2 regions of the Aeribacillus sp. FSL M8-0235 genome follow, and region 2 is predicted to be linked to the other one. Evidence: predicted binding sites of a transcription regulator. Region 2 holds the regulator's gene; the other holds the start of a gene.
The links. Region 2 encodes CtsR, which represses protease genes until heat stress. Its sites were predicted from a motif close to ATGGTCAATAAAGGTCAAACA; they were not measured.

Region 1 (5,434 bases), 730 kb from region 2:
ATAACCATCAAATCTCTTTAGACCTTGTGAAAAAAAAGTGCTGCAAGCGGTCGTATATGCGCGGTGCGTTTTTAGCGGGCGGATCCGTCAACAACCCGGAAACTTCTTCATACCATTTGGAAATCTCGTCGTTATATAAGGAACATAACGATTCGCTATGCAGCTTGATGAATACGTTTTATTTAAATGCAAAAACACTGGAACGGAAAAAAGGATATATTACTTACTTAAAGGAAGCTGAAAAAATTGGGGAATTTTTGACATTGATCGGTGCCCATCAAGCTCTACTGCGTTTTGAAGATGTCCGAATCGTTCGTGATATGAGAAATTCAGTGAACCGCCTTGTCAATTGCGAAACAGCAAATTTAAATAAAACCATTGGAGCTGCTTTACGGCAGGTAGAAAATATAAAATTCATTGATGAAAAGATCGGATTAAGCGCCTTACCTGAAAAGCTGAGGGAAATTGCAGAATTACGGGTTATGTATCAAGATGTGACATTGAAGGAACTAGGTGAAATGGTGTCCAGCGGGAAAATCAGCAAATCGGGAATCAACCACCGATTAAGAAAAATCGATGAAATCGCTGAAAAATTGCGGGCTGGCAAAACGATTTCATTTAAATAAATTTTTAAGAAGAGAGGGATTAATATGGTTGAGAAAAAAGTGGAAGTTCGGTTAAAAACCGGTTTGCAGGCACGACCGGCTGCATTGTTTGTTCAGGAAGCCAACAGATTTTCATCTGACATTTTTATCGAAAAAGACGGAAAGAAAGTAAACGCCAAAAGCATCATGGGGTTGATGAGCTTAGCTATTAACAGCGGCTCTGAGATCACATTGATCGCAGAAGGAAACGATGAGGAAGAAGCATTAGAAGCGCTTATCAACTACATTCAAAACGAAAATTAATGTGAACACACAAAAAAATTGCCGCAAAATTCATCAATGGATGGATATTGCCTCTCTTGTGGGAGAAAGCAGGAAACAACCGCTGTCAGCCACAAGAGGGCTTTATTTTTGCTAAAACTGATATGAAGACGAAATGGCTTCGGGTGCGTTAATAGAAAAGTTGTGATAAATCTTTTGTTGGGAGAGAGCTTTGTGAAGGTTCTTAACTGGAACTTTTGGATTCAAAGCATGCGAAAGATCGGGGCGAATCCGAGCAATATATTTGGTGTAAATACTATTTTTTCATAAATCTGCGATCAACATTCAAGAAAAAACAAACGTGCTTTGATATGGTTCGAATGACTTACAGCTGAATGGATAAAGAGAGATTCTAGCCCTTTTATAACATGAAAAAATCGATTATAACACTTGTTTTTGCCAGCAGGTGTCCAGAAAAAACTTCAGCAAAATACGGTTTACACAGGCTCTCCGAAAGCATATTTAATCCTTCATCCGGCTCGATCCGCATTTTGGGCTTAGATTAAAGCAATATCGGTAGTTAACGGCCTTTCGAAAACGTAAAGCTGACGATTCCTGCCAAAAAGTTAAATGAGGAGCTGCTGTCAAGATCATTCTTGACATTTGCTCCTCATTCAAATGCGTGAAGGTATGAAGCAGCGGTTTATTTTTATACTGTCTGCTTGATATGTTTAAATTTTTATTGTCTTCCTATTTGAGGCAGCTTTTATTTTGTTAAAACTTTGTCAATCAACCCATATTCTTTTGCACGTTCAGCTGACATGAAATTGTCGCGGTCCGTATCACGTTCAATTACTTCAAGAGGCTGGCCAGTGTTTTCAGATAAAATTCTGTTCAATTTATCTCTTAAAGAGAGAATTCGTCTAGCTGCAATATCAATGTCAGTTGCCTGACCTTGCGCGCCTCCTAACGGTTGATGGATCATTACTTCACTATTCGGAAGGGCAAAACGTTTTCCTTTTGCACCTGCCGCCAATAAGAATGCTCCCATGGAAGCAGCCATTCCTATACACATCGTGGATACATCAGGTTTAATAAATTGCATCGTATCATAAATCGCCATGCCAGCAGTAATTGATCCGCCCGGGCTGTTAATGTAAAGGGAAATATCTTTTTCAGGATCCTCCGCTGCCAAGAAAAGAAGCTGAGCAACGATGGAGTTTGCAACATGATCATCAATTGGCGTACCAAGGATAATAATGCGGTCTTTTAACAATCTTGAATAAATATCGTAAGCACGTTCACCACGGTTTGTCTGTTCAATAACAGTCGGTATTAAATTCATTATGTTTCCTCCCTCACATCAAAGTTAAAGTCATTTCTATTCCATCATACATAAAAGGTCAATAAAGGTCAAACAAAAAACTTTTATATATAATTATTTATAAGATCAATACATGTACCATCATACCCTCATTTTTCATTTTTCAAACAACGATGAAAAATGAATTTTTCAAAACAATTTTGACACGATGGATAACTTAAGCAAAATTTATTCTTGCATATACTGTTCGGTTCGATTATAATATAATTCGTGACATTTGAAAAATGCGCTCGTAGCTCAGTTGGATAGAGCGGTGGTTTCCGGTACCACGTCCGTCGGGGGTTCGAGTCCCTCCGAGCGCGTAAGCCTAGAGCAACAAGGGTTTGAGCGATTTAGAAGTCGTTCAACGGACGGGAACTACCGAAAAACGGACAACGTATTTTCGCAAGGTTTCCGTCCCACTGAATCAAAGAGACCGCGTGCCTCCAAAATGAAAAATTTTGGAGGTTTTTATTATGCGAAAAAGGCTAGAAAGGTAGTTTCAAGACATCTGATTGTAGATGTAATCTCGGTTATATGACGGTTGCAGAAGGATTAAAATACGCTAAGATCATTTACAAAACGGAAGCTATCCAGGACGAACGAGTACCGATTATTGAAGTTCTTGAAAAAATTTTATAGATGTTGTCGGTTTTAGAGATCTTACTACTGACCAAATTAGACGTTACATTAATACGTCATCTGTAACCGTGGATATTCTTTTCGGTGCTATTAAATCGATTTTTAGAAAGCTACATAAATACGGTATTATTTGAAGAAAGTCTCGTCAAAAAAATGCCAAAACTAATAAGGATAAACAACGAATCTTTGTGCTTACAGACACGCAAGTAAAGAGGCTATGAAACGTCAAAGATATAGGTATTTACGGGATTTCGTGACTATGGTGCTATTAAACTAATGGTAGAGTGAGAACAAGGGGCAAACTAAGTTGAATAGTCAGAAATTTCTGGTATTTTGGATGACGGTATTATTATGTTACTGGGGCCAAAAACAATAGCCGTAAAAGCCGGATTGTTCCAATGACTAAAGAAGTATGTAAACTACTTGATAGAAGAAATTCGAGGATACTTCGGTAACATTTCATATGTATTCGTTAATCAATATGGTGAAAAGTTAAAAAGAAGGAAACATCAGGAAAATATTCAAACTAAAAGACAAATGTTGCGTAAGTCTTACACTGTTTAAGACATACATTTATCGTAACCTATTTGAAAAAGGTGACGATATTTGTTCGCTACAAATGATTCTTGATCACGCGGATATATCTACTGTGTAAATATACCTAGAATATACACCAAGCAATAATACGAAAAAATAGTCGAAAAGTCATGGTGTATGTTGAAAAATAGCAGATAAATAAATATAATGAAGATGTCGAAATTTTGGAAAGTGAGGTAAATGTTAGTGAAAAAACGAAAATGGGGGTTTGTATTTTCAGTTTTCGCACTTAGCCTCGCGACTTTAGTCGGATGCGGAGGCGAAGAAGGTGCACAAAAAGTAGGAACATCGGAAGGGGCGCAAGAACAGAAAGAAGAAGCTAAACCGGAAATATTCAAAGTTGGCGATGTCGTTAAGTTAGGCGACTTACAATTAACTCTAAAAAGTGCTAAATACGTAGATGATGCCGAATATACGCCAGCAGAAAAAGGTAAAGTATTGGCGATAGAATTTGAAACGGTCAATAACGGAAAAGAGCAGTTATATTTTGGCGCGGAAGAGTTTGCAATCTCGACACAAGACGGAACACAACACGAAGAGTATTTCGGTCATGATGACGGCTTTATGAATGAAAATATTGGCGCAGGTAAGAAAATTACCGGTAAAATTTACTTCGATGTTCCTGAGGATTCAAAATACGAATTAGTCTACACACCATCATTCAGTTGGGACAACGAAAATATAACGTTTGAAATAACTCCTCAATAAGGTGGCGCATTTTGCGCCATCTTTTTTATTTTTGCGGAAGAAAATGTCGCGATTTCGTTTTCAATTTTAGTTAATGGAGGCTAGCATTATCAAACAGTTGTATGTTGACAAGCAATCGTTTCCTCTTTTATTACGGCTAAATAGTTGAAAAAGAAAACTTTGGATAGTTAGTGAAATTTCAATGCACGGTTGGCAGAAACAAGGCCATCCGTTCTCCGTTTCCTTGACTGTAAATCTCAGAATCTTCCTCTTTTTACTGTGAAAATATTCCTGGTTGGCGGTATCAAAAAATATGAATTGGCAAGAACTATTTTCATTCATGGCTGAGGGCTGTAAATCCGAAAATTTGCTTGCACAAACTTCTATGCGTCATCTAATCATTAGTCGCACTCGATAAGAACTATGCCAAAAAGGGTGAAAAAAGATGTAAAATATTAATATCTTGCAAGATTTATAGATAACGAAGGGTGTTGAAGAATGGAACGTATTTCAGTAGTTTCCATTTTAGATGTTATTGGTGAATTGTTTTCTGATGAAGTTTCGATTGCTGTTTCCAATACTAAGGAATATATCTATTACCGGCCGAGCAAACGGATTGATTTGAAAATCAGACCGGGAGACTTGGTGAGAAAAGGAACGATTGCGTATAAAGCTTTGCACACCAAACAAAAGGTTTCTGAGTTTATTAACCGCGATGTGTTTGGCGTTCCTTATCACGGGATGGCTGTGCCGTTTTTTTGGGAAGGAAAGCTTGAGGGATGCGTCACTGCGATTTTTCCTGCTTTGACGGATGGAAAATCTGTTGTGACCGTCAAAACTGATGAAGGATGGGTTCCTATTCCTTTTTCGAAAGTTGCGTATTTAGAAGCAAAAGATAAAAAGACCTATGTGTACACTGAAGGGTGCTCAGGAACGCATAAATACTCTCTCCAGGAATTTGAATACTTGCTTCCAAAGGACTATTTTATTCGCTGTCATCGGGCTTTTATTGTGAATGTCAACCATATTAAGGAGATCTACCCTGATGCGCATTCAACATTTTTGCTGTTGATGAATAACGGTGATAAAATTCCTGTCAGTCAGTCTTACTCCAGTTATTTTCGAAAATTGCTTGGATTTTAAAAAATCGTTCTGTTTTAGTATGGAAATTGAGTTGTTTATCTGAATTTTCGGTCACTTATCCCCAAAACCTTGCCCCATTAACTTTTATCGGTAAAATAAATTTTAAATTCATTAAAGGGGAGATGATGGGGAAATG
Region 2 (5,434 bases):
ACTTCAGAATTTTCTTGACCTTGTTTTTCCTTCCATGATTTTTTCGTTTCCTCTAATTCCTCTCTGAGCCGCTGCTCTGTATCTCTTAATGAAGCTGCTTTTTCAAATTCTTGGCTTTGGACTGCAGCTTCTTTTTCTTTTCGCACTTCTTCTAATTTTTGCTCCAATTCCTTTAAATTCGGAGGTGTTGCAAATGAACGAAGACGGACTTTGGAGCCTGCTTCATCAATCAAGTCAATTGCTTTATCAGGCAGGAACCGATCGGAAATATACCGATCTGAAAGTTTAACAGCAGCTTCAATCGCCTCATCGGAAATGGATACCCGGTGGTGTGCTTCATATCGGTCTCTTAATCCTCTTAAAATTTGAATGCTCTCTTCAATGGACGGTTCGTCGACTTGGATTGGCTGGAAGCGCCGTTCAAGTGCAGCATCCTTTTCAATATATTTACGGTATTCATCCAAAGTTGTTGCCCCAATACATTGCAATTCTCCCCGAGCCAAAGCAGGTTTTAAAATGTTGGAAGCATCAATTGCACCTTCCGCCCCGCCTGCGCCGATCAGTGTATGAAGCTCGTCAATAAATAAAATGATGTTTCCTGCTTGGCGAATTTCATCCATTACCTTTTTAAGGCGGTCCTCAAATTCCCCTCTATATTTTGTGCCAGCTACAACTGTTCCCATATCAAGGGTCATAACGCGCTTATCTCTCAAAATTTCAGGAACCTCATTATTCACAATTTGCTGAGCAAGTCCCTCTGCTATGGCAGTTTTCCCAACACCAGGTTCACCTATTAAAACAGGATTATTTTTTGTTCTTCGGCTCAAAACCTCGATGACACGCTGAATTTCTTTGCTTCGGCCGATGACTGGATCAAGTCCGCCCTCCCGTGCAACAGCCGTTAAGTCCCGCGCAAGACTATCAAGCGTCGGAGTATTTGCGTTTGTCATCGAACTTCCTTGGTGGCTTGAGGATACTTCATTGCTGCCTAACAACTGTAAAACTTGCTGACGCGCTTTGTTCAAGCTTACTCCGAGATTGTTTAAAACACGCGCAGCAACTCCCTCGCCTTCTCGAATTAATCCCAATAGGATATGTTCTGTTCCGACATAAGAATGTCCTAATTTTCTTGCTTCATCCATTGACAGTTCAATGACTTTCTTTGCTCTCGGTGTGTAATGGATCGTTTGTGAAATTTCTTGCCCCCGTCCTATCAGGCTTTCCACTTCATTTTGGATTTTTTCTGGACTTAATCCTAAAGCGTGAAGCGCTTTAGCGGCAATTCCTTCTCCTTCGCGCACGAGCCCAAGCAATATGTGCTCTGTGCCGATATTGTTATGTCCGAGTCGTACAGCTTCTTCCTGAGCTAAAGCAAGCACTTTTTGCGCCCGTTCCGTAAATCTCCCAAACATCATTGTTCATCATCCTCCCTTTGCTTCCTTTCTAATTGAAGCCTTTCACGAATTAATGTTGCCCTGCGAATATCCCGTTCATTCGGCCGTAGAACTCCTCCTGAATATTGTTGCAGAAATCCGGGCTGAATTAAAATCATAAGCTCATTTAAAACACTGCGTGGAACATTTTGAATAATTCCTAGGTCAATTCCTAAGCGCACATCTGATAAACATTGAATTGCTTCTTTCGATGGAATAATCCTGCTGTATTTGAGAGTGCCGTAGGAACGATATACACGGTCTTCTAGATGATGCGGATTCGTTTTATATAAAGCATCTCTTGCAGCCCGTTCTTGAGCAATTAATTGCCCGACAACACCTATTAAATCATCGACAATATCATCTTCTGATTTGCCTAGCGTAATTTGGTTCGAAATTTGGAATATATTACCTATCGCTTCACTTCCTTCTCCGTACCGACCTCTCACAACCAATCCTAATTGATTGATAGCAGGTATAATTTGGTTAATCTGCTGTGTTAAGACAAGTCCTGGAAGGTGCATCATCACGGAAGCCCGCAAGCCGGTACCGACATTTGTTGGACAGCTAGTTAAGTAGCCCCTATGTTCATCAAATGCATAATCTACTTTTTCCTCAATCCAATCGTCAAGATTCATTGCCATTTTCAACGCTTCTTTTAGCTGAAGGCCCGGGAACAAACATTGAATTCTAATATGATCCTCCTCGTTTATCATAATGCTCACTTCTTCGTTTTCAGATAAAAGGCACCCTCCAAGTGCTGATTCTTCCATTAAATAAGGACTAATCAAATGCTTCTCTACAAGTACGCGTTTTTGAATAGGCTGAAGTTCATTCATTTTCAGCAGCACGAATGTCCCTAAACCGTCAAACACTCTTTGTGAAAATGATTCTTCAAATGTATTTAAAACAGCCAAGGCTTCTTCATTCGACATAATGGTAGGGAAGCTGATATTTTCTATATTTCGCGCCAATCTGACTCGGCTGCTCAGCACAATATCGGAATCAGGTCCTTCTTGATTCATCCAAGGGCTCATGGCTGAACGAATAAATTTTTGAAAGGACATGTCATACTCCCCTTTCGTTCCGTCCATTTATCTTCGCTTCAATGGACCGAATTTCATCCCGAACTTGAGCTGCTCTTTCGAATTCCTCTTTCGCAATTAATTCTTGCAGTTCCTGTTTAAGCATTTTCAGGCGCTTTTTCAAATGAATACTTCCACCGGTCCGTTTCGGTACTTTACCGCCGTGAGTTGTATTCCCGCCATGAACACGTTTTAAAATCGGAGTAATTTGGTGATAAAATGTTTTGTAACAATGGGAGCACCCGAATTTACCAATTTTCGTAAATTGATCAAACGTCATATTACATTTCTCACATTGAATGACCTGATTTTTCTTGAAAACATTTTGCCCTTGGCTGCTAATGGCGCTGTCCATATTTAATAATCCGGACAATAAGTTGTTTATAGAAAAGCCTGGATTCATATTGAATATGAATACATCACTTTTTTCCTGTGCACATTTTTCACATATATGCACTTCAGTCTTTTCGCCGTTGATAATTTTTGTAAAGTGGAAAGTAGCGGGCCTTTCATGACATTCTTGACAAATCATCGTCCATCACATCCTCACTTATATTTTAACGAGGTGAGCATCGCCTTCATCATCCTTGCCCTCAATTCGTCTCGATCAGGCAAATCAATATATAAAACAGACCGATCAATTACGCTCAACATAATTTTCGCTTCTCTTTCTGAAATAACCTCTTCATCAGCCAATCTCAAAATAATATCCTCCGCCGACGATTGTGACAGCCTTTTACCAATGGCATTTAAAATTTGATTGATCAGCTGGATACGGTCATTGATTCGAATTTTCATAATTCGGATATAACCGCCTCCACCCCTTTTGCTTTCGACAATGTAACCCCGTTCAATTGTAAAACGAGTGTTGATCACGTAATTGATTTGCGATGGAACACATTGAAATTTATCCGCAATTTCACTTCTTTTAATTTCAACAATTTCTTTTCCGCTAGAATCTAATACATGCTTTAAATATTGCTCGATAATATCAGATATATTCCGCACCTCGAAAAACACCTCCTTCAACTTTTTGATTGGAATTGCAAAACGCTCAAGAAATGTGCAATATCCTTGAGGGATAGGAGGCAAGATGTTTACGTAATGCTTATTTCCTAAACGATAACAACTAGTCACTTGACTTTGACTATATTTGACCTTAATTATAATATAAATTTTTTTTTGTGTCATTTCAACAAAAAAGCTCACTAATAATATTGCCATTTACAATATGGAAAAAACCCGCTCTTTAAAAAACTTTTTTAACTTCTTGAAATTTCAATAATTCGTTTATGATTTCAGGCATTTCATCTTTTGGAAGGCCAATTTCAAGTAAATATGAACGCTTCGCATGTTTAGTTTCTTTTGGCTTTGACAATGTAAAATGAATTTTATAAACAGAAATATTTAATTGTTCAAGTTTCCGAGTAAATTCCACCAAATCATCTTCTGGAAGACTAACTTGTATCCATTTTTTGCTTGACTTCTCAGCAAAAAAAGCCTCCACCTTATTGAGAAAGATCAAACTCAACAATACAATCAAGGTAGAAAAAATCGCCAACGGATACATTCCTGCCCCAACAACAAGGCCAAGTCCTGCAACAACCCAAATCGAGGCTGCCGTCGTTAATCCTCTTACCGTAACCCCTCTCACTAATATCGTTCCAGCACCTAAAAAACCAATGCCGCTAATGACATAAGAAGGAATTCTTGCTGGGTCAAAACGAATATTTTCATAACGATCCATATATTCTTCAAAGCCATAAAGAGACAGCAGCATCATCATGCAGGAGCCGACACCAACTAACAAATGCGTGCGAAAGCCTGCTGGATGCCGTTTAAATTCTCGTTCAAGGCCAATAAATCCACTTAAAATGACTGCTAAAACAATGCGAATCAACATAATTTGCCATTCCTCAGGCATTATCATTCCTCCTTACCATCCAAATGACTTTTTCTGTTTTGGCCATATATGAATTTTGAAATGATACAGTATTATACTTTCCCATTATATGCGATGAACAGTGCTCAATATTCAATTGTTCTTGAGTATGAGACTAAGAATGATATGAAACAAAAAAGCACTTTTAGAGCTGGCTTTAAAATCAAACGAAGCTTTCACTGCTCATATGCTTCAAGAATGGAACAGTTTATGCTTCTGAAGTAGCGATCAATTAATTATACTCCGATTGAAGGTTTTAAAGAAAGCGAGCTTGATTGCAATAGATGCGGAGGATCTTCAGAAGAAGCGAGCTCTTAGTTGTTCGTAAATTTGTCGTTTTTGTTCGTTCTGTTTTAAGCTGTTTTGTCTGTTTGTTGTAAATTTCCATTTACAAGAGGATAAAAGAGGCTTGAGCTTCTCAAACCGCATTGCAGCGAATAATCGTTTCGTCCATACTTTTTTACATGAGCATTTTGTACATTTTTCAACCCAAGAGCCATAAGGTTTTCTAAAGCATAAAAAAGGACTTCACCCCTTATTTGTAGAATTTTGAAGTGACCAAACCACAAAAATCCACAAGGAGGAAGTCACTTTGTATATTCTACAAGAAAGTCTATTTTCCTTTGAAGAATTGCAAATTTTAGAGTCAAAAGAGAAATTACCGATCTTTTTTAGTGCTCTAGATTTGCGTCCTTATGCTAAACAATTGAAAAGTTCTTCACCCCAAGGGGCTGAAGGACATTCCAAAGAAGGGATATTAAGGGCTCTTATCGCTGCCCCATTAGAAGGTATTGATACTTTTACTTCTCTTCACAATCGATTGAAAAATGACCTGCGTTTTCGTTACCAATGTGGTTTAGATATTAGCAGGCCTGCACCATCCATCTCTACTCTTAGCCGAGTATTTTCTTCACTAACCAAAACTGGACTCGTGAAAAGAATCTTTCAAGATCTCGTCCAGTTAGCTCAAGAGG

Region 1: clpP (ATP-dependent Clp endopeptidase proteolytic subunit ClpP) is a predicted target of CtsR. The motif match lies at 2,266-2,286, and genes of this name have one in related genera.

The regions. Positions count from the first base shown of each region.
Region 1 is NZ_JBBOBW010000001.1:832,600-838,033, forward strand. It holds gene whiA (DNA-binding protein WhiA) at 1-626, shown strand, start outside; gene NSQ71_RS04075 (HPr family phosphocarrier protein) at 651-908, shown strand; gene clpP (ATP-dependent Clp endopeptidase proteolytic subunit ClpP) at 1,633-2,211, opposite strand; tRNA gene NSQ71_RS04085 (tRNA-Arg) at 2,477-2,552, shown strand; gene NSQ71_RS04090 (DUF4352 domain-containing protein) at 3,655-4,176, shown strand; gene NSQ71_RS04095 (LytTR family DNA-binding domain-containing protein) at 4,654-5,298, shown strand; gene NSQ71_RS04100 (acetyl-CoA hydrolase/transferase family protein) at 5,432-5,434, shown strand, end outside.
Region 2 is NZ_JBBOBW010000001.1:106,622-112,055, reverse strand. It holds gene clpC (ATP-dependent protease ATP-binding subunit ClpC) at 1-1,415, opposite strand, end outside; gene NSQ71_RS00570 (protein arginine kinase) at 1,412-2,500, opposite strand; gene NSQ71_RS00565 (UvrB/UvrC motif-containing protein) at 2,502-3,050, opposite strand; gene NSQ71_RS00560 (CtsR family transcriptional regulator) at 3,065-3,526, opposite strand; gene NSQ71_RS00555 (MgtC/SapB family protein) at 3,768-4,442, opposite strand; partial or broken gene NSQ71_RS00550 (transposase) at 5,053-5,434, shown strand, end outside.